4 regions of the Rhizobium sp. LjRoot254 genome follow, and region 2 is predicted to be linked to each of the others. Evidence: predicted binding sites of a transcription regulator. Region 2 holds the regulator's gene; each other region holds the start of a gene.

What was found. Region 2 encodes LexA, which represses DNA repair genes until DNA is damaged. Its sites were predicted from a motif close to TGTTCNNNNTGTGTTCNG; they were not measured.
Positions count from the first base shown of each region.
Region 1: a site for LexA is predicted at 2,236-2,253, ahead of ACSQ26_RS22020 (YifB family Mg chelatase-like AAA ATPase). Genes of this name have one in related genera too.
Region 3: a site for LexA is predicted at 2,545-2,562, ahead of ACSQ26_RS21630 (2'-5' RNA ligase family protein). Genes of this name have one in related genera too.
Region 4: a site for LexA is predicted at 3,663-3,680, ahead of ACSQ26_RS25070 (helicase-related protein). Genes of this name have one in related genera too.

Region 1 is NZ_CAXUSM020000001.1:4,457,919-4,463,099, forward strand. It holds gene cysK (cysteine synthase A) at 1-552, shown strand, start outside; gene ACSQ26_RS22020 (YifB family Mg chelatase-like AAA ATPase) at 612-2,144, opposite strand; gene gshB (glutathione synthase) at 2,347-3,294, opposite strand; gene ugpC (sn-glycerol-3-phosphate ABC transporter ATP-binding protein UgpC) at 3,360-4,427, opposite strand; gene ugpE (sn-glycerol-3-phosphate ABC transporter permease UgpE) at 4,452-5,181, opposite strand, start outside.
Region 2 is NZ_CAXUSM020000001.1:2,221,040-2,226,220, forward strand. It holds gene ACSQ26_RS10905 (glutathione S-transferase family protein) at 1-375, opposite strand, end outside; gene ACSQ26_RS10910 (LysR family transcriptional regulator) at 484-1,395, shown strand; gene ACSQ26_RS10915 (BrnA antitoxin family protein) at 1,504-1,740, shown strand; gene lexA (transcriptional repressor LexA) at 1,916-2,626, shown strand; gene gmd (GDP-mannose 4,6-dehydratase) at 2,912-3,985, shown strand; gene fcl (GDP-L-fucose synthase) at 3,990-4,922, shown strand; gene ACSQ26_RS10935 (acyltransferase family protein) at 4,955-5,181, shown strand, end outside.
Region 3 is NZ_CAXUSM020000001.1:4,386,761-4,391,941, reverse strand. It holds gene ybaK (Cys-tRNA(Pro) deacylase) at 1-151, opposite strand, end outside; gene ACSQ26_RS21640 (arsenate reductase) at 154-513, opposite strand; gene ACSQ26_RS21635 (GGDEF domain-containing protein) at 683-1,885, shown strand; gene ACSQ26_RS21630 (2'-5' RNA ligase family protein) at 1,904-2,491, opposite strand; gene ACSQ26_RS21625 (methylated-DNA--[protein]-cysteine S-methyltransferase) at 2,660-3,223, shown strand; gene ACSQ26_RS21620 (methylated-DNA--[protein]-cysteine S-methyltransferase) at 3,234-3,764, shown strand; gene ACSQ26_RS21615 (bifunctional allantoicase/(S)-ureidoglycine aminohydrolase) at 3,905-4,729, shown strand; gene ACSQ26_RS21610 (SDR family oxidoreductase) at 4,758-5,181, opposite strand, start outside.
Region 4 is NZ_CAXUSM020000001.1:5,085,690-5,090,870, forward strand. It holds gene ACSQ26_RS25065 (RNA-binding S4 domain-containing protein) at 1-134, opposite strand, end outside; gene ACSQ26_RS25070 (helicase-related protein) at 136-3,450, opposite strand; gene ACSQ26_RS25075 (DUF3309 family protein) at 4,095-4,250, shown strand; gene ACSQ26_RS25080 (YMGG-like glycine zipper-containing protein) at 4,274-4,531, shown strand; gene phaR (polyhydroxyalkanoate synthesis repressor PhaR) at 4,780-5,181, opposite strand, start outside.

The DNA of each region.
Region 1 (5,181 bases), 2.2 Mb from region 2:
AAGGCCGAGGAACTGGCCGCATCGATCCCCGATGCGATCATTCCGCAGCAGTTCGAAAATCCGGCCAATCCCGAAATCCACCGCAAGACCACGGCCGAGGAGATCTGGAACGACACCAACGGCACGGTTGATTTTCTTGTCTCCGGCATCGGCACCGGTGGTACGATCACCGGCGCCGGCCAGGTGCTGAAGGCAAGGAAGCCGGGCCTCAAGGTCATCGCCGTCGAGCCCGCCGATTCCCCAATCCTTTCCGGCGGCAATCCCGGCCCGCACAAGATCCAAGGGATCGGCGCCGGCTTCGCTCCCGCAATCCTCGATAAGTCCGTTTACGACGAAGTCATAACCGTCACCAATGACGACGCCTTCGCCAACGCCCGCCTCGTCGCCAGGCTCGAAGGCGTACCGGTCGGCATTTCCTCGGGTGCCGCACTCACCGCCGCGATCGTACTCGGCCTGCGCGAGGAAAATGCCGGCAAGAACATCGTCGTGATCATCCCCTCCTTCGCCGAGCGCTATCTCTCGACCGCGCTGTTCGAGGGGCTCGGAAGCTGAGATTCCACATCATTGTCGAAATCAGAGAGGGCCGAGCAACCGGCCCTTTCCTGTTTTCGCTAAGCCGCGCTCTGCAGCCGCTCGCCTGCGATCCTGTATGAGATCGCCTCGGCCAGATGAATGCGCCCCACACGAGCCGCCTCATCCAGGTCAGCGAGTGTTCGCGCGACCTTGAGAATGCGGTGATAGCCGCGCGCGGAGAATTTCATCTTGTCGGCCGCGTCCCGCAGAAGCTGCAGCCCGCCGGCGTCCGGTTCGGCGATCTTCTCGATCAGCGCGGTCGAGCAGCGCGCGTTGCAACTCACTTTGGGCTCACCCAGCGCGATGAAGCGATCCAGCTGCAATTCCCGTGCCCGAGCCACCCGCCGGGCGATCACGGCACTCGTCTCGGCGGCGGTCGGGCGGATCAGATCGCCGGCAGTCACCGCCGGCACTTCGATCCGGATATCGATGCGGTCGAGAAGCGGACCGGACAGCCGCGACTGATAATCGCTGACGCAGCGCGGACCGCGTGCGCAGGTGTGCCCCGGCTCGCCGGCCATGCCGCATTTGCAAGGATTCATCGCCGCGACGAGCTGGATATTGGCGGGGTAGCTGACATGGTGGTTGGCGCGCGCTATGACGCATTCGCCCGTTTCGAGTGGCTGGCGAAGCGCATCGAGCGTGGCTGGATGGAATTCGGGCAGTTCATCGAGGAAGAGCACACCATTGTGGGAGAGCGATGCCTCGCCCGGCCTGGCCCGCAGCCCACCGCCGACAAGAGCGGCCATGGTCGCGGAATGATGCGGTGCGCGGAATGGCCTGCGATCCGACAGCTTGCCGCCTGAGAGTTGCCCGGCGATGGAATGGATCATCGAGACTTCCAGGAGTTCGGCGGCACCCAGCGGCGGCAGGATGGAAGGCAGCCGCTGCGCCAGCATCGACTTGCCCGAACCGGGCGGCCCAATCATCAGCAAATTATGCCCGCCGGCGGCAGCCACTTCCAGCGCGCGCTTGGCGCTTTCCTGTCCCTTGATGTCGGCGAGATCGGGGAGATTGGCGGGGCTCTGGCGGATCGCCGGCTCCGGCCTGCTCAGCACCTGGGTGCCGCGAAAATGATTGGCGAGGCCGATCAGACTGCGCGGCGCCAGGATATCCATGCCGGCACCCGCCCAAGCCGCTTCCGGGCCGCTGTCATGCGGACAGATCAGGCCCTTGCCCATGGCGTTGGCGCTGATGGCGGCAGGAAGCGCACCGGCCACCGGCGCGATCGTGCCGTCGAGATTGAGTTCGCCGATCACCACATAATCGGCCAGCGCGTCGGCTGGAATGGCGCCGAGCGTCGCCATCAGTGCCAGCGCGATCGGCAGGTCGTAATGGCTGCCTTCCTTCGGCAGATCGGCGGGTGCGAGATTGACGGTGACTTTCTTCGGCGGCAGCGTCAGCCCGGACGCGTGGAGTGCGGCCTGGACCCGCTCGCGGCTCTCGGCCACGGCCTTGTCGCCAAGTCCGACAATATGCATGTTGACCTTGCCCGGGCCGATCATCACCTGCACATCGACAGGCGCGCCTTCGATACCCTGGAATGCAACCGTCGAGACCCTTGCCACCATCGCCGATGCCCCTGAATTTCCCGCCAAGCCTGCTGAAATACACGTTTTAGCAGTTAACGATTGCAATCAAGCATGGATTATGGAATAAAACAAGAACAATTTACGAACAAAATCGCGGCATGGATGCAAATCGGTTGTATCTGGTTGTGCGATGAGAACAAACCAGCTCAACCTGCAACCCGTCGGGCGTGTGGGACGAGCGTCAGGCGCGCTTGCGCTCGATGGCGTCCCACATCAGTGCCGCGACATCGACGCCGCTGAAGCGCTTGACTTCGCGAATGCCGGTCGGCGAGGTGACGTTGATCTCGGTCATGTAATCGCCGATCACGTCGATGCCGACGAAGATGAAGCCCCGTTCCCGCAGCGCAGGACCGATGCGGGTGCAGATTTCGCGTTCGCGGGCGGTGAGTTCGGTATGTTCCGGCCGGCCGCCGGCATGCATGTTGGAGCGGGCGTCGTTCTCGGCCGGCACACGGTTGATCGCGCCGACAGGCTCGCCATCGACGAGCAGGATGCGCTTGTCGCCGGCACGCACCGCCGGCAGGTATTCCTGCGCGATGAAGGGCTCGCGGAACATCTGGGCGAACATTTCCATCAGCGAGGAGAGATTGCGGTCGTCGCGGGTGGAATGGAAGACACCGGCGCCGCCATTGCCGTAGAGCGGCTTGAGGATAATGTCGCCCATCTCTGCGCGGAAATCGGCGATTTCCTTGGGGTCGCGGGTGATCAGCGTCTTCGGCATCAGGTCGGCGAATTCGGTGACGAATATCTTCTCGGGCGAATTGCGCACCCAGGCCGGATCGTTGACAACAAGCGTCTTCGGATGAATGCGTTCGAGCAAGTGGGTTGCCGTGATATAGGCCATGTCGAAGGGCGGGTCCTGGCGGAGCAGCACGACATCCATGGTCGAGAGGTCGATCTTTTCCGGCGCGCCAAGCGTGAAGTGGTCGCCCTTGACGTCGCGCAGTTCCATCGGCTCGGCGGTCGCGTAGATCGTGCCGTCGCGCATCGAGAGCTGGTTGGGCGTGTAGTGGAACAGCTTGTAGCCGCGCGATTGCGCCTCGAGGCTCATGGCGAAGGTCGAGTCGCCCGCGATATTGATGGAGGACACATGGTCCATCTGGACGGCGACATTGGTGATCCGCGCCATATTCAAACCCCTGAATGCGTGAAGTCTGCATGATGTAGGACGCGACACCGATCAAGGCAAGCCCGTCAGGCGTTGGCCGTTGCTCTTTCAATGCGCTTGCCGGTGGCGGTCACGAAGTAATGTACATCAGCTGAGTCGATCGCGAGGTTGATCTCGCAGTTGAAATCATCTTCGAGCGCGGTGGCGACGACCAGTGGCTGGCCGTCGATCATGCCGTGCAGCAGGCGCTGGGCGCCCAGTTCCTCGACATAGTCGAGCTTCATGGTGAAGCCACCGGCGCCAGGGGCGGCGATCGTGAGATTCTCCGCCCGCATGCCGAGGGTGACGGTTGCGTCTCCGTTCGCGCCAGCCACCGCGATCGCCTGATCGCCGACCTTCCAGCTGCCGTCGACACGCGTGGCGTTCAGCAGGTTCATCGCCGGCGAACCGATGAAGCCGGCGACGAAGGTCGAGGCCGGCTTGTGATAGATATCGAGCGGGCTGCCGATCTGCTCGATCTGGCCGGCATTGAGCACGACGAGGCGATCAGCGAGCGTCATGGCTTCGAGCTGGTCGTGGGTGACATAGATCGAGGTCGTGCCGAGCCGGCGCTGCAGCTTGCGGATTTCGCCGCGCATCGAGACGCGGAGCTTGGCGTCGAGATTGGAGAGCGGCTCGTCGAACAGGAAGGCGGCGGGCTTGCGGACGATGGCGCGACCCATGGCGACACGCTGGCGCTGGCCGCCGGAGAGTGCGCGCGGCTTGCGCTCCAGATAGGGTTCGAGCTCCAGCATCCTGGCGGCTTCCGCCACGCGGGATGCGATCTCGGTCTTTGGCGTGCCGCGATTCTTGAGGCCGTAGGCGAGATTGTCGTAGACGGTCATATGCGGGTAGAGCGCGTAGTTCTGGAACACCATGGCGATGTCGCGGTCGGCGGGATCGGTCTTGTTGACCACCTTCTCGCCGATCCTCACCTCGCCCTTCGAGATATCCTCAAGGCCCGCGACCATGCGCAGCAGCGTGGATTTCCCGCAGCCGGAGGGTCCGACCAGCACGATGAACTCGCCATCGGCGACATCGACGGAGACGCTGTTCACGGCGGTCATACCGTTGGAATAGACCTTGGAGACCTGGTTGATTTCAATGCGTGCCATGTCGACATCCCTCTGGATAAATTGCTACTTGTCGCTCTCGGTGAGGCCCTTGATGAACCAGCGCTGGAAGATCACGACGAGCATGACTGGCGGCAGCATGGCGAGCACGGCAAGCGCGAAGGCCTCGTTGTAATCGGGGATCTGCGAACCGATCCACACCTGCAGGATCGATTTGATGCCGCGCATCAGCGTGTAGAAGCTCTCGTCCGTGGTCATCAGCATCGGCCAGAGATATTGGTTCCAGCCATAGACGAACATGATGATGAAGATCGCGGCGATCATGGTGCGCGAGATCGGCAGCAGGATATCAATGAAGAAGCGGAACGGCCCGGCGCCATCGATGCGCGCCGCCTCCAGCAACTCGTCGGGCACCGACATGAAGAACTGGCGGAAGTAGAATGTGCCCGTCGCCGAGGCGAGCAGCGGCACGATGAGGCCGGTATAGCTGTTGAGCAGGTGCAGGTTCGACATCACCTGGTAGGACGGCACGATGCGCACCTCGAGCGGCAGCAGCAGCGTGGTGAAGATCACCCAGAAGGAAAAGGTCGCCATCCGGAAGCGGAAATAGACGATCGCATAGGCCGCGAGCATCGAGAGCACGATCTTGCCGAGCGCGAAGCCGACGCCGAGGATGAAGGAATTGAGCAGCATGCGGGCGCCGGTGACTTCGCCGGTAAAGCCGCCCTTCTGGGTCAGCACCTTGGTATAGGTCTCGTTGAAATGGTTGCCCCAGGAGAGCATCAGGCCCTTGGAA
Region 2 (5,181 bases):
CACCTCTTCCGGCCTGTAGGGCGCGTTGAACACCGTGATCAACCGCGCCTGAGCCGGTCCATGGGCGAGTTGCCCGGCTGCGACCGAGAGCCAGCGCTGCACTTCGGCTGCGCTGCGGGCATCTTCCGGCAGCCAGTCCGTACGGCCGAATTTCTTGGCGAGATAGACCAGGATCGCATTGGAATCGGCGATAATGATGCCATCATCCTCCAACACCGGCACCTGACCGAGTGCATTGAGCGCCAGAAATTCCGGCGATTTGTGCGCGCGCTGGGCAAGGTCGACATCGATGATCTGGCAATCGACGCCGAGCAACGAGAGGAACAGCCTGGCGCGATGCGAATGGCCCGATAGGGTGAAATTATAGAGCTTCATTTTGACCTCCGATAATTGGGAAGGCTCAATATGATTGTTCCCCTTGGAATTGATAATCGGTGAATATGGAACTACACTGTTACGTCAGACGAAATAACTAGGCAAAATATGGACCGCTTGCAGGGAATGCGCATTTTCACTGAAGTGGTCGATTCCGGTGGTTTCGCCGCCGCCGCCAAGGCGATGCATCTGAGCGCACCGGCGGTGACCCGCGCGGTTGCGTCTCTCGAAGCCGAGATCGGCACACGCCTGCTAATCCGCACCACCCGCTCGGTGAAGCTGACTGCAGCCGGCGAAGGCTATGTTGCCGATTGCCGGCGCATCCTCGCTGAAATCGCCGAGGCCGAGGCCAATGCCGCGGGCAGTTTCGGCAATCCGGCGGGCGCGATTACCGTCACCGCGCCGGTGCTTTTCGGCAGGCTCTACGTCCTGCCAATCCTGCTGGATTTCCTCGATCTCAATCCGGCCGTGCAGGTGCGGTTCCTTCTGCTCGACCGTGTCACCAATCTCGTAGATGAGGGAATCGACGTTGCCATCCGCATCGCCCACCTGCCCTCCTCCGGCCTGACCGCACGACGCGTCGGCTTCATCCGGCAGGTCGTGTGCGGATCGCCCGACTATTTCGACCGGCACGGCGAACCCAAAATTCCGCAGGACCTGACATCCCACCGGCTGATCGGCCGCGACGGCATTTTCGGCGGCGCCGAATGGCAATTCGGCAGAGCAACGAAGATTCGCGTTCCGATCTCGACCCGCCTCACCTGCAACACCAATGACGCCGTCATCGATGCGGTGATCGCCGGCTGGGGTCTGTCGCGCTTCCAGTCCTATCAGGTCGCTGCTCATGTCAGGGCTGGCCGCCTCAGGACCGTGCTTGCCGAGTTCGAACAGGAACCCGTGCCCATCCATATCGTGCATGCCGAAGGCAGGTCCGCATCGGGCCGTCTCCGCGCGTTCGTGGACTTCGCCTCGGAGCGTTTGCGTGCCGATCCGGTGCTGGCCGATCCGGCGAAGGTATGAGTTTGGAAGCATCCGCCGAAGATCACATGATCAGTATGCGGTGGACGTGAGACAATTAATCGGAAATGATCGTCGGCATCCAGCAATCAATAGACAGAAGGTGCCACCATGGCGAACCCACCCCGCAGACCCGTCAGCGCCATGGATGCCGCTGAAGCATTGTTCAAGCCGGCGAAAAAGGTGGCCGCAGCGCCTGCCGTCGAGCGGCCGGCGCTGCCCAACACGAGGGAACTGGTTTCGCTCAAGATCGACAGCGACGTTCTGGCGTATTTCCAGGAAGCAGGTCCTGGCTGGCAGGAGCGCATCAACGATACATTGCGGGCGGCAATGCAGAAAAAATCCTGAAGATTTCCGCGCGCGATGCGCCACAGTTCATACCAGATTGCCTTTTTTGGGTCCCAGCGCCGAAAAATCGCATGATCACATGCTGATATAAGCAAAAATTAAACTCTTGCAGAACATAAATGGAACATATAGTGTTTGTTCCAGATTTGTTTCACGATTCTGCCGGGGTTTGAACATGCTAACCAGAAAACAGCAGGAATTGCTTCTCTTCATTCACGAGCGGATGAAGGAATCGGGCATTCCACCTTCCTTCGACGAGATGAAGGATGCGCTCGACCTCGCCTCCAAGTCGGGCATCCACCGGCTGATCACGGCTCTCGAGGAGCGCGGCTTCATCCGCCGCCTGCCGAACCGGGCCCGTGCGCTCGAGGTGATCAAGCTGCCGGAGGCCTATTCGCCGAGCGTCAAGCCGGCCGCCAGGGGTTTCTCGCCCAGTGTCATCGAGGGTTCGCTCGGCAAGCCGCAAGCACAGCCTCGGCCCGCCAACGACGATGTGCTCGATTCCGTGGCCATTCCCGTCATGGGCCGTATCGCGGCCGGTGTACCGATCTCGGCAATCCAGAACAACACGCATGAGATCGCAGTGCCTTCCGGCATGATCGGCAGCGGCGATCACTATGCGCTGGAGGTCAAGGGCGACTCGATGATCGAGGCCGGCATCCTCGACGGCGACACCGTCGTGATCCGCACCGGTTCGACCGCAAGTCCCGGCGATATCGTGGTGGCACTGGTCGACGACGAGGAAGCAACCCTCAAGCGCTTCCGCCGGAAGGGTGCCTCGATCGCGCTCGAGGCGGCAAATCCCGCTTACGAGACGCGGATTTTCGGACCTGACCGCGTGAAGGTCCAGGGTAAGTTGGTGGGCCTCATCCGCCGTTATCATTGAGCATCTTGGCCGGGACCGGGAACTTCTTCCCCGACCCCTGCGTTTTCCGCTGGGCAGAGCCATATTTACCAGTTGAAGGCGGGATGATTGCAGTCTTGCGCGTCCTTCGATAAGAAGAAGCGAAGGGTCAGAATTTCCGGAAATTTCTGCTTTTGTCCGTCCCCTCCGGGGTGATCGGGCAATTGCTGTGCTGTGTTCCGGCCTTCCGACATTTTGCCGCCCCATTCCGCCTCTAGCGCGGAGGCAGGCAATGGCCCAGAGATTGCATTCGACAGGAGAATCCATTTGAGCAACGACAAGAGAAAAGTAGCCCTTGTTACCGGCATTACGGGCCAGGATGGCGCCTATCTCGCCGAGCTGCTTCTGAGCAAGGGTTACATCGTCCACGGCATCAAGCGCCGCTCGTCGTCGTTCAACACCAGCCGCATCGAGAACATCTACCAGGATCCGCACGAGAAGGATCAGCGGTTCATCCTGCATTACGGCGACATGACGGATTCGACCAACCTGATCCGCATCGTGCAGGAGGCCCAGCCGGACGAGATCTACAATCTCGCCGCCCAGAGCCATGTGCGCGTGTCCTTCGAGACGCCTGAATATACCGCCAATGCCGACGGCATCGGCACGTTGCGCCTGCTTGAGGCCATCCGCATCCTGAAGATGGAGAAGAAGACCCGCTTCTACCAGGCCTCCACGTCTGAGCTTTACGGCCTGGTGCAGGAAGTGCCGCAGCGCGAGACGACACCCTTCTATCCGCGCTCGCCTTATGCGGCGGCGAAACTCTATTCCTACTGGATCGTGGTCAATTACCGCGAAGCCTATGGCCTGCACGCCTCCAACGGCATCCTGTTCAATCACGAGAGCCCGCTGCGCGGCGAGACCTTCGTCACGCGCAAGATTACGCGTGCTGCCGCTGCCATCCGGCTCGGCAAGCAGGACAAGCTTTATGTCGGCAACATCGATGCCAAGCGCGACTGGGGCCATGCCCGCGAATATGTCCGCGGCATGTGGATGATGCTGCAGCAGGATGAGCCCGACGACTACGTGCTCGCCACCGGTGAGACGACGGAAGTGCGCCAGTTCATTACCTGGGCCTTCGAGGATGTCGGCATCAATCTCGAATGGCGCGGCACCGGCGTCGACGAAAAGGGCTACGACATGCTGTCAGGCAATACAGTGGTCGAGATCGACCCGCGCTATTTCCGTCCCACCGAGGTCGAACTCCTGATCGGCGATCCGTCCAAGGCGCATCAGAAGCTCGGCTGGAAGCACGATACCTCCGTCCGCGATCTTTGCCGCGAAATGGTCAACGAAGACCTCAAGGTCATGCAGACCGCGACCGTGATGAAGGAAGCCTGAGGCCATGTATTCCCTCTCCGGAAAGCGGGTCTGGGTCGCCGGTCATCGCGGCATGGTCGGTTCGGCGATCATGCGCCGGCTCGATAGCGAAGGTTGTGAGGTGCTGGTCGCGTCACGCCAGGAGGCCGACCTGCGCGACCAGGCCGCGACCATGGCCTGGATCGAAAAAGCCAAGCCTGACGCCGTCTTTCTCGCAGCGGCGAAAGTCGGAGGCATCCTCGCCAACGACACCTATCCGGCCGACTTCCTCTACGACAACCTGATGATCGAGGCGAACATCATCAACGGCGCGTTCAAGGTTGGTGTCGAGAAGCTAATGTTCCTCGGCTCGTCCTGCATCTACCCGAAATTCGCAGCCCAGCCGATCACCGAGGATGCGATGCTGACGGGCCCGCTGGAGCCGACCAACGAATGGTATGCGATCGCCAAGATCGCCGGCATCAAGCTTGCGGATGCCTATCGCAAGCAGCATGGCGCCGATTTCATCTCCGGCATGCCGACCAACCTCTACGGCCCCGGCGACAATTTCGATTTGAATTCCAGCCATGTCATGCCGGCGCTGATCCGCAAGGCGCATGAAGCGAAGCTCGCCGGCGCGCCTGACATCACCATATGGGGAACCGGCACGCCGCGGCGCGAGTTCCTGCACGTGGATGATTGCGCCGACGCCTGCGTTCATCTGATGAAGAATTATTCGGCCGCCGGCCACGTCAATATCGGCTCCGGCGACGACATTACGATCCTGGAACTCACCAAACTGGTTTGCGACGCCGTCGGATTCCAGGGCGAGATCGCCCACGACCTGACCAAGCCGGATGGCACGCCCCGCAAGCTGATGAGCGCCGACAAGCTGCGCGGCATGGGCTGGCAGCCATCGATCGAACTCAAGGACGGCATCGCCGCCGTCTACAAGTGGTTCCTGGAAAACAAGGCCTGATCGATCCGACGGCGGCGACTGGAGCGCAATGAATGGCGGACAGCCGGCATCAACTGGCATTTCTCGACGGCCTCCGCGGATATGCCTCGCTGTGGGTGCTGGTCGGCCATGCCATGTTCATGACCGGCTACAAGATCGAGATCATCGCCCAGCCCGACATGGCGGTCGAGCTCTTCATCATCATCTCCGGCTTCCTGATGACCTACCACTATCAGGCTCGCGAGGTGCGAGAACCGTGGATGGAGCCTGATACCTGGAA
Region 3 (5,181 bases), 2.2 Mb from region 2:
GCGTTTTCAGCACGATCGACGGCGAGACTCTGAGCGATTCCGCCGCCTGCATGCCGATCTTGTCGGCATCCGGATCGTAGTCGTAGGTCAGGACCTCGAATGTGGCCTTGGCAGCCGCAAGCGCCAGCGTGGCACGGGTGGACTTGGACATGCTCAACTCGCCCGCTTCTCCAGGATTGCTTCATAGATGGCCGGCTTGAAGCCGTTCAGGATCGTCTCGCCGGCAATCAACACCGGCCGTTTGATCATCGTCGGCTCGCGGGTCATCAGCGAAATCGCCTTGTCCTCGTCAAGGCCGGCCTTGTCGGCATCGGGCAGTTCCTTGAATGTGGTGCTCGCCTTGTTGAGCACCTTCTCCCAGCCGACGCTGTCGCACCAGGCTTTGACGACCTTCGTATCGATGCCTTCGGCGCGGTAATCGTGAAAGTCATAGGCGATGCCGTGCGACTTCAGCCAGTCGAAGGCCTTCTTCATCGTGTCGCAGTTCTTGATCCCGTAGATTCTGACCGTCATTCGCCCATTCCTATGCCTCTATTCCGCCTGTCTTTATCACAAAGCACAGCGCGGAAAAGTCCAGGCGAGATGCACTATTTCGTGTTTCTACTTCAGCGATTCTTAACGGCAGAAAGGCTAGATAGCGGGCAGCCGTCCTTCCTCCGCTGGCGGCTTCCGGGGACACTTGATGGAATCGACCTCCGCCCTATCCTTCCTGTTGCCGATCATGATGGTGACATTCTCAGCCGTGTTCGTGGTTCTGTCGCGCTTCAATGTGCCGTCGGGCAGGGCGTGGGGATTGGGCTTCGGTTTCAGCGCGCTCGGATTCATGGCGTCGGTCGTGCCGCTGCCGGTGGAAATCGGCGCGCTTTCAGGTGATGCTTTCTTCGTCGCGGGCTTCTTCTTCTATGCCGAGGCTCTCCTCGTACAGTTTTCGATGCCGCTCTACCGGCGCGAACGCGCGGCGTTCATGCTGGCCTATCTTCTCATCGACCTCTATGTCGTGCTCGTCGAGCGCAGCCTGCATGCCGAACTCTTTCTCAACGATGTCGCCACCTCCTGCCTGCTCGGTTTCGCCCTGCTGAAGGTGATGGACCGCGCGACCAAGCTCGCCGACCGTGCGCTGATCGTCATGAGCAGCCTTGTGGTGCTCGACACATTGGCGCGGGTCATGGTGTTCGTCTTCTTCGTCAAATCGAGCGATCGGCTGGAGGATTTCGCGACGTCGTCATACGCCTGGGCCATGCAGATCACGACCAGTGCGGTCGGCCTGCTCTTTGCGCTCTCCGTTTTGGGTTCGATCACCGCGGCCACGCTTCTGCGCTATCGCGATGCAGCCGACCGCGACCCGCTGACGGGCCTTTATAACCGGCGCGGCTTCGATGGCGCGCTGGCGCCGAAGAAGCATTCCGGGCGGTATGAGGGTACTGTGCTGATCTGCGATATCGATCATTTCAAGCAGGTCAACGACCGTTTCGGGCATGGTGCAGGCGATCGGGTGATCGCCGAGCTGGCGGCCGAACTCGGCAACAGCCTGCCCGCCCACGCCATCTCGGCACGCTTCGGCGGTGAGGAATTCGTGATCTTCATTCCGGGTGCCAGCCTTGCCGAAGGCGGCGTGCTGGCGCAATCGATCCGGATCCGTTTCGCGGCGCGGGACTGGCGCCACATTGCCATCGACCGGCAGATCACCGTGAGTTTCGGCGTCGCCACGATCGGCGAAAGCGAAGCCTCGCCGGTGGAAGCCATGGTCAGGGCAGACGAGTGCCTTTATGCCGCCAAGGCCGCCGGTCGCAACCAGGTCGTGCTCGAAGGCGGCCGCTTCGAGCTTCGCTCTGCACCTGAACAGCTCATCGAAGCCGCTGAGCGCCTCCGTGCCGCCAACGCCTGAATGTTGCAGGCGCATCGATCAATTCCTCAGCGGCCATAGAAATTCATAGCGCCCCTGTCCCAGCAGGCTGTGGATAAGCCATACCTCGTTCACCGTCCATGTAATCGGGGTTGGAAGCTGGTGATCCTCGATCGGCGCATGGTGATAGAGCAGCGTCATATGCGGCCGGAACGTCGGATTGTAGCCGATGTCCAGGCCGACGCCATAGAGTGCATCGGCTAGTCGTGCCGTGAGCTTCAGCAGCCCGATGTTTTCGCCATTACTGCACAAGACGACAGGCCGCGCCGCTTCTTGCTTGAAGGTCATGATGCGGTCGAACGTGATGGTAAAGGGCTCGAAACGGGCCTTGTCGATCGCCTCCCTTGCCGTGAAAATCATGCTGTCTTCCAGATCTTCGCTGTGGCCAAGATTGATCAGACTCACATGGAGCCGCCTGGATGACAACGGCTGACGATGGGCGCGATACATGTCTCGGATATCCCGGGCGACGGTATGCACCTGACGGGCGGTTGCCTCGTCCGGGCGCAGCGCGGTAAACAGATTGCTGCCCGTGGGCCGCCTTGTCGGCGGCTTCGGTCCCGATCCAAAGTCGAGTTGATTGAGCATGGGAAGTCTCCTCGGGGCACGCAGAGAAGTCTAATCCATAACGCCAGAATTTCAAGAACAAAGAGTGAACATATTTCAAGGCAGAACTGTTGACATTGCAAGAATCGGGTGGAATTCTGGGCCTGCAAGCACCATCTTAGGGACAAGTTGAAACGAGGAGTCTCTGATATGAGCCGGAAAATTCAGCACTATCATATCTTCGAAACCGCCGGCGGCTTCTGCGGCATTGCGTGGAATGACGCGGGCATCACGCGCTTCCAACTGCCGACCAGCACCCATGATGGCACTGAACGCCTGCTGCTGCGCCGCATCGCCGGTGCGGAACCCGCGACGCCGCCTGCGGAAGTGGCTGACACCATTACAGCTGTGAAGCGTTATTTCGCCGGCGAGACGGTGGATTTCTCTGATGTGAAGCTCGATCTCTCCAGTCAGGACGATTTCTTCAAGGAGATCTACGCCGCCGCCCGTCGTATCGGATGGGGTCATACGACCACCTATGGCACGCTTGCAAAGGAACTTGGCGCAGGACCGGAAGCGGCGCGCGACGTCGGCGAGGCGATGGCGAAGAACCCCGTTGCGCTGATCATTCCCTGCCACCGCGTGCTGGCGGCCGGCAACAAGATTGGCGGCTTCTCGGCGCCGGGCGGCTCGAATTCCAAGCAGCGCATGTTGGAACTCGAGGGCGTCCAGGTCGCGCCGCCCAAGCCGGTGCAGCAATCGCTGGCTCTCTGAGGCGCGACGCTTGCAAATCCAGACGATCATGGCAGATCACGCCATCGGCCCCATCCATATCGTGGCCGATGGCGGCAGGCTGATCGCGATGGAGTTCGGCGATACCGAGCACCGGCTGATGCCGATGCTGCGGGCACGATTCGGCAAGGAGCCGATGCTGGAACCGGTGGACGACTTGAACGAGATCACATCCGCCATCCGCGCCTATTTCGAAGGCGATCTCGCGGCGCTTGACGCCATCGAGGTCGATGGCGGCGGCACGGAGTTCCAGCGCCGCGCTTGGGAAGCCTTGCGCGCCATCCCACCCGGCGAAACCCGCACCTACGGCCAGATGGCCGCCGCACTCGGCAGGCCGAATGCCGCCCGCGCGATCGGGATGGCCAATGCGCTGAACCCCGTCAGTCTCGTCGTGCCCTGCCACCGCCTGGTCGGCAGCAATGGATCGCTGACCGGCTATGGCGGCGGCATCGCGCGCAAGCGCTGGCTGGTCGACCACGAGCGGCGCCATGCATCGCAGATACAATTGCGCGTGGTGGCATGAAGAGTGTTTTGCTTTTCAGAACCGGAAACGGCTAAACAAGACCGTCGAATATCGGTACATCGGCACGACGCGCCGTCGCGGCGGCTTGACGCTGTCGGTGGCGCGACGATGATACGCAAAATACTTCGCGGGAGTACATAGTGACAAAGCCAAACTACTACGCGCCGAAAGGCGGCTCGCCGGCGCAGACGGAACTGCTCACCGGCCGCGCGGTCTTCACCGAGGCCTATGCGGTGATCCCCAAGGGCGTGATGATGGACATCGTCACCAGCTACCTGCCCTTATGGACCGGCACGCGTCTCTGGATCATCGCCCGCCCGCTTTCCGGCTTTGCGGAAACCTTCTCACAATACATCATGGAAGTCGCACCGGGCGGCGGCAGCGACCAGCCGGAGCTGGATCCAAAGGCCGAGGGCGTACTCTTCGTCACGGAAGGTGCGGTGACAGTCGAGCTCGGAGGTGAGACGCACACGCTCCACCCCGGCGGCTATGCCTTCCTGCCGCCTTCGAGCGCTTGGAAACTTCGCAATAATGGATCGGATGCAGCGCGCTTCCACTGGATCCGCAAGGCTTACGAGGTGGTGCCAGGCTTGGACGCCCCAGAGCCGATCTTCGCCAACGAGCAGGACGTCGCACCGCTGCCGATGCCGGGGACGGAAGGCAAGTGGGCCACGACACGCTTCGTCGATCCGCTCGACCTGCGCCACGATATGCATGTCACGATCGTCACCTTCGAACCCGGCGCCGTCATCCCGTTCGCCGAAACCCATGTGATGGAACACGGCCTTTACGTACTGGAAGGCAAGGCGGTCTATCGGCTCAACCAGGACTGGGTCGAAGTCGAGGCGGGCGATTTCATGTGGCTGCGCGCCTTCTGCCCCCAGGCCTGCTACGCCGGAGGCCCGGGGAAGTTCCGGTATCTGCTGTACAAGGATGTCAACCGGCACATGAAGCTGGGGCGGTAGGGGCGTGATCTGGCGGTCGTCCCGCCGTTCATGCAGCGACTGCACCATAATTCATATGTTTCAGGTCCTGTAGCAGGCTCGGGCCGGTCGGCTCCCAGCCCAGCTTCTCACGCGTCCATTCGCTCGATGCGGGCAGGTCGAGGGCGGCGAAATGCGCAAACGGCCCATAATACTCGGCAACCTGCTCGGGCGGCAGTGAGCGCACCGGAATGCCGAGGCCGGCTGCTATCACCTCCGCGATCTCGCGAGCCGGGATGCCCTCTTCGGCAACCGCGTTATAACGTGCTCCAGCTTCGTGTTGCTCAAGCGCAAGACGATACAGTCGGGCGACATCGGCGACATGGGCCGCGGACCAGCGGGTATTGCCTTCGCCCACATAGGCGACGTAGCCCTTCGCGCGGGCGATCCTGATCATCGGCGTGATCAGCCCCTGCTTCTCGGTGTCATGAACC
Region 4 (5,181 bases), 2.9 Mb from region 2:
CGGCGGACCTTCTCGCCGTTGACCGAGACATGGCCTGCCTCGATCAGGCCCTGAGCCAGCGTGCGCGACTTGGCGATCCTGGCGAAGAACAGCCATTTATCGATACGCTGCCGGGCCGATGGCGCCTGGTCCATCCTACTTCTTCATCTGTTCCTTCAGGATCGCGAGCTTGGCGAAGGGCGAATCCGGATCGACCGGTTTATCCTTGCGCGGCGGACGCGCCTCGAAGTTCTGGTTCTGCGGCTTTCCGTGACGCTCGGGGCGCGGTCCGCGATCCTGACGATCGCCGTTGCGGTCATTGCGATCGTTGTTGTTGCGCGGACGGTTGTCGTTGCGGTTCTGGCGCGGCTGGTCGGTTTGGCCGCCGGGCTGTCCGGCACGGGCCTCGCGCGGACGGTTGTTGTCCTTGCGCTCCTCATTGCCATTGCCGCGATTGCGGTTCGGCTGCCGGTTTTCGCCGGTGCGCTCCGGCCGGCGTGCGCCGTCGGCGGGTGCTCCACCTTCGCGGCGCTGACCACCCTCACGACGATGGTTGCGATTTTGCTGTTCCGGCTTGCCGCCACCCGGACGCCAGAGCAGGACACGCTTTTCTTCAGGGGTCTCGGTTGCGGCAGCCGCGTCGGTTGATGCTTCCGCAGCAGGTTCAGTTCCGGTCTCGGCGTCGACAACTTCGGCCTTCGGCTCGTCGGCAGGTGTTTCCGCGGCCGCAGTGCCTTCGACACTTGCCTCGGCGGCAACAACGGCGTCTTCCGTGATGGTCTCGGCTTCGGCTGGTGCATCCGTCGATTCGGCAGCGGCTACTTCAACCTTTGCTTCCTCCGTCGCAGTTTCCTCGACCTTGGTTTCCAAGGCCGCGGCACCTTCGACAGCAGCCTCAGCAGCAGAATCAGCGTCTGCGGAAGCAGACTCGGTCGCAACGGTCGCGTCTGCAGTCTCTACAGCGGCTGGAGCAGCCGGCGCGGGCGCCGATGCAGCGAGATGCGCGGAGGCCTCGTCGGCAGTCACGCTGTCGGCGCGGTAGCCGAGGCCCTTGAGAATCTCTTCCATGTCGTCGGCCGTGGCGCCGAGGATCGAAAGCATCGCCGGCGTCGCGATGAAGCGGCGACCGTCATAGGCGCCGTCGGGACGGTTTGCAGCGCCCGGCTTCCATTGCAGAAGCGGGCGGATGAGATCGGCGAGGCGCTCGAGGATATCGATGCGCACGGCGCGCTTGCCGAGGAACCGGAAGCCGGCGAGGCGATAGAAGTTGCGCTCATAGGTATGGTCGGTGACAATCGAGGTCCGTCCGGCGGCGAGTGCGGGGATCAGGTCGCCGTAGCCGGGCTTGTCGAGTGCATCGTTCTTGAGCGCCCAGAGCAGCGTGATCAGTTCGGCGGGCGCCGGCTTCAGCAGTGCCGGCATGAAGACATGGTAGGCGCCGAACCGGATGCCGTATTTGCGCATCGAGGCGCGGCCCTCCTGGTCGAGCGCCTTCACCTCTTCGGTAATGTCGCGACGGAACAGTACGCCGAGATTTTCAGCGATCTGGTAGGCCAGGCCCTTGGCGATGCCCTGTAGATCCTCGGCGCGTGTCAGGTCGTCGAGCGGCTTGAGCACCGTTGCGATATGATGATTGATGAAGCGCTCGATGCGGGCCTGCACATGTTCGCGGGCATGACCCGAAAGCAGCTCATCGGCGAGCAGGACCACGCGCGGACGCATGATGTGATCCGATGGCGTCAGCCGTCCCACAGGTTCGCCGAGCCAACGCACGAGCCCATCGCTCGATAGTGCCAGATCGTTGTTGCCGGCGGCATGCAGGCGTGCTGCACGGGCCTCGAACTCGAGTGCGAGCGCCTTGCTCGCCGCGTTCTCGACCGCCTTCAGGTCCTGTCCGTCGGTACTGCCGACCAGCGTGAACCGGAAACCGGATAGCTGCCCCACATGATGTCCTTCAACAAAGACATCGCCATTCACACTGATTTCCGCTTCAAGCATCGTATTCTCTCTCAGGCGCTTCATGAGCACAGATGTCCTGCGATCAACGAAGCGATTGGTCAACCTCTCATGCAACGCGTCGGACAGTCGGTCCTCTATATCGCGCGTTTTTTCCTGCCAGTGTGCCGGATCTGCAAGCCAGCCCGGCCGGTTGGACACATAGGTCCAAGTCCTGATTTGCGCAATACGCGCTGATAACGTATCGATTTCACCATCGGTCCTGTCGGCCCGGCGAACCTGCTCGGACATGAAGCTTTCATCGACGGCGCCGCGGCGAACGATGTCCTTGTATATCGCCGCCACCAGATCCGAATGCTGGAGCGAGGTGATACGCCGGTAATCCGGAAGCGCGCAAATCTCCCAGAGCTTTTCCACCCTTTCGCGCGACGTGGCAAGCGGCAAAATATCAGGGTAGCGCGACAGATGTTCCAGCGCCTGGAAATCGTCCGAGGGCAATGCCTTGGTCAGGCCAAAAATGCGCGGCGCCGCCTCGAGGCTCGCCTTGAGCGTGGCAAGGGTCGAATAGTCGAGCACCTTGGACCGCCACTGCATGACTTTCACATTGTCGAATTCATGGCTTTCGATGCGCTTGACCAGCTCATCGTCGAAGGGCCGCGTCTGGCCCGTCACGCCGAAAGTGCCATCCCGGAGATGCCGGCCTGCGCGGCCGGCGATCTGGCCGAGTTCGCCGGCATTCAGGTTGCGATACTGGAAGCCATCGTATTTGCGGTCCTGGGCGAAAGCGACATGATCGACATCGAGGTTGAGCCCCATGCCGATGGCGTCGGTCGCGACGATATATTCGACGTCGCCCGCCTGGTAGAGTTCCACCTGCTTGTTGCGGGTGCGCGGCGACAGCGCGCCGATAACGACGGCGGCACCGCCGCGCTGGCGCTTGACCAGTTCGGCGATCGCATAGACCTCGTCGGCCGAGAAGGCGACGATGGCCGAGCGATGCGGCAAGCGGGTGATCTTCTTCGATCCGGCATAGAAGAGCTGCGACAGGCGCGGCCGCTCGACCACGTTGATGCCCGGCAGGACCTTGGTGAGGATCGGCTTCATCGTCGCGGCACCCAGCAGCAGCGTCTCCTCGCGGCCCCGCAGGTGCAGTATGCGATCAGTGAAGACATGGCCGCGTTCGAAATCGCCGGCGAGCTGGACCTCGTCGATGGCGACGAAGGCCGCCTTGGTCTCGTCGGGCATGGCCTCGACGGTGCAGACGGAAAAGCGGGCGTTGGGTGGGGCGATCTTCTCTTCGCCGGTGATCAGCGCGACATTGGCAGCGCCGACCTTGTCGACCAGCCGGCCATAGACTTCGCGTGCCAGAAGCCTGAGAGGCAGGCCGATCACACCCGATGAATGGGCCACCATGCGCTCGATCGCGTAGTGGGTCTTACCGGTATTGGTCGGGCCAAGCACCGCGGTGACGCCGCGGCCGCTCAAGTTCTGGGGATCGGATTTCAAGGGGTCCAGTCCATTTCATGGGAGTCCGGCCAGGCGCCGGACCTTGGAAAGCGGCAATCCATGCATCCGCTTCATTGCAATTGCAAGTCAAAGTCTACCTGGGACGCGTCCAACGGTGCCATTTGTCGCCCGTTCATAATTGATTAATGATAAAAATCAGCACTCTGGCAAGTTTTGGAACACTCTCGGAACGAATCGGCGACGAATCGCTGACTCACTGTCGTTCGGCGTTTGTTCTATACCACATATAGTGTCTTTGGTCCTTCGCTTTGCAATAGGCTGAATCCGTTGGCTTTTCCTGGTCAACTGTCGATCCGCCCGCCGATGGGGGCAAAATATGGCGTCAAACGCCACCTCGAATTATGGTTAATATTTTGTAACTATACAATAAATGGAATCCGGTCCGCGGATTTGGGAGGCGCTCCGGCGCTGCCTGAACCAAAATGGAACGAATCATCGACGAATCACGCTGCGCTGCGGTTTCCCCATACGTTCCATACAACATCTAGTGGTGTAGCAACTGGCTAACCATAAGCGTATGCCGCGCCTCAACCCGCTGGCGCTGAGGCCTTTCCGCGTGCATCATTGGAACCAACTTGTCCTTCAGCGCGTTGATGGCCCGTGCAAATTCAAACACTGAACGGAGCCACGCCATGCTCGGGACCATTTTGATTATCGTGCTCATTCTTCTCCTGATAGGAGCAATCCCGAGCTGGGGTTACAGCCGCGGTTGGGGCTATGGACCGTCGGGCGGTCTTGGACTAGTCTTGATCATCGTCCTCATCCTTGTGCTGATGGGACGGATATAGTGCGCTTCGAAAGGATTAGTTCCATGAAGAATCTGCTTGTCGCATCCCTCCTCATTATACCCTTGGCAATGACCTCGTGCACACGCACGGAAAAGAACGTCACCGTCGGCGCGGCAACCGGCGCTGTCGTAGGTGGCCTGATCGGTGGCAATGTTCGCAGCGCAGCGGTCGGAGCCGTCATTGGCGGCGTCACCATGGCCTTCGTCAGCAAGGCGACGCGTCCCGGCTATTGCATTTATGAGGACAGGCGCGGCCGGCGGCACGAAGCGCGCTGCCGTTAAACCCGACAGTTTCAACTCCTGGGTAGCTTTATAGCGGCGTCGCAAGACGCCGCCTTTTTCAATTATGCACAGTATGATCGGAGCCGGAACGAATCGCTGACGAATCGGAAATGGTACAGGTTTCCCGGTTTGTTCAACGCTATATCTGGTGCGATAACAATATGTTAGCCATATTGCCAAACCGACGGACTTGTCCAAGGGCTTGCGACATATGTTGGGATGACGTCGAGGCGTAGTGGCCGTAACTACTACATATTCTCGATCTTGGTCTGCAGCGCCCGGAGCTGTTCCTTGAGCTCGTCGATATCCTTGGCTTCCGCGGGTTTCTTCGGCTCGGCTTTCGCAGCTGCTCCGCCCGTAGCCCCGAAGGGCGTGAAGACTTCCATCGCCTGGCGGAAAATCTCGGTGTTGCGCTTGATCTGCTCTTCCATCAGTTGCATCGGCACGGACAGATTCTTGGCCAGCGGCGTGTCGCCGAGCGTCTTCGCCATATGCTCGCGAATCTGGCTCTGCTGCTCGCCGAAGGCGTGCATGGATTGCTCGAGATAGGACGGCACGAAGGTCTGCATCTGGTCTCCGTAATAGGAGATCAGCTGGCGCAGGAACGAGATCGGCAGCAGCGTGTTGCCGTTCTTGGATTCCTGCTCGAA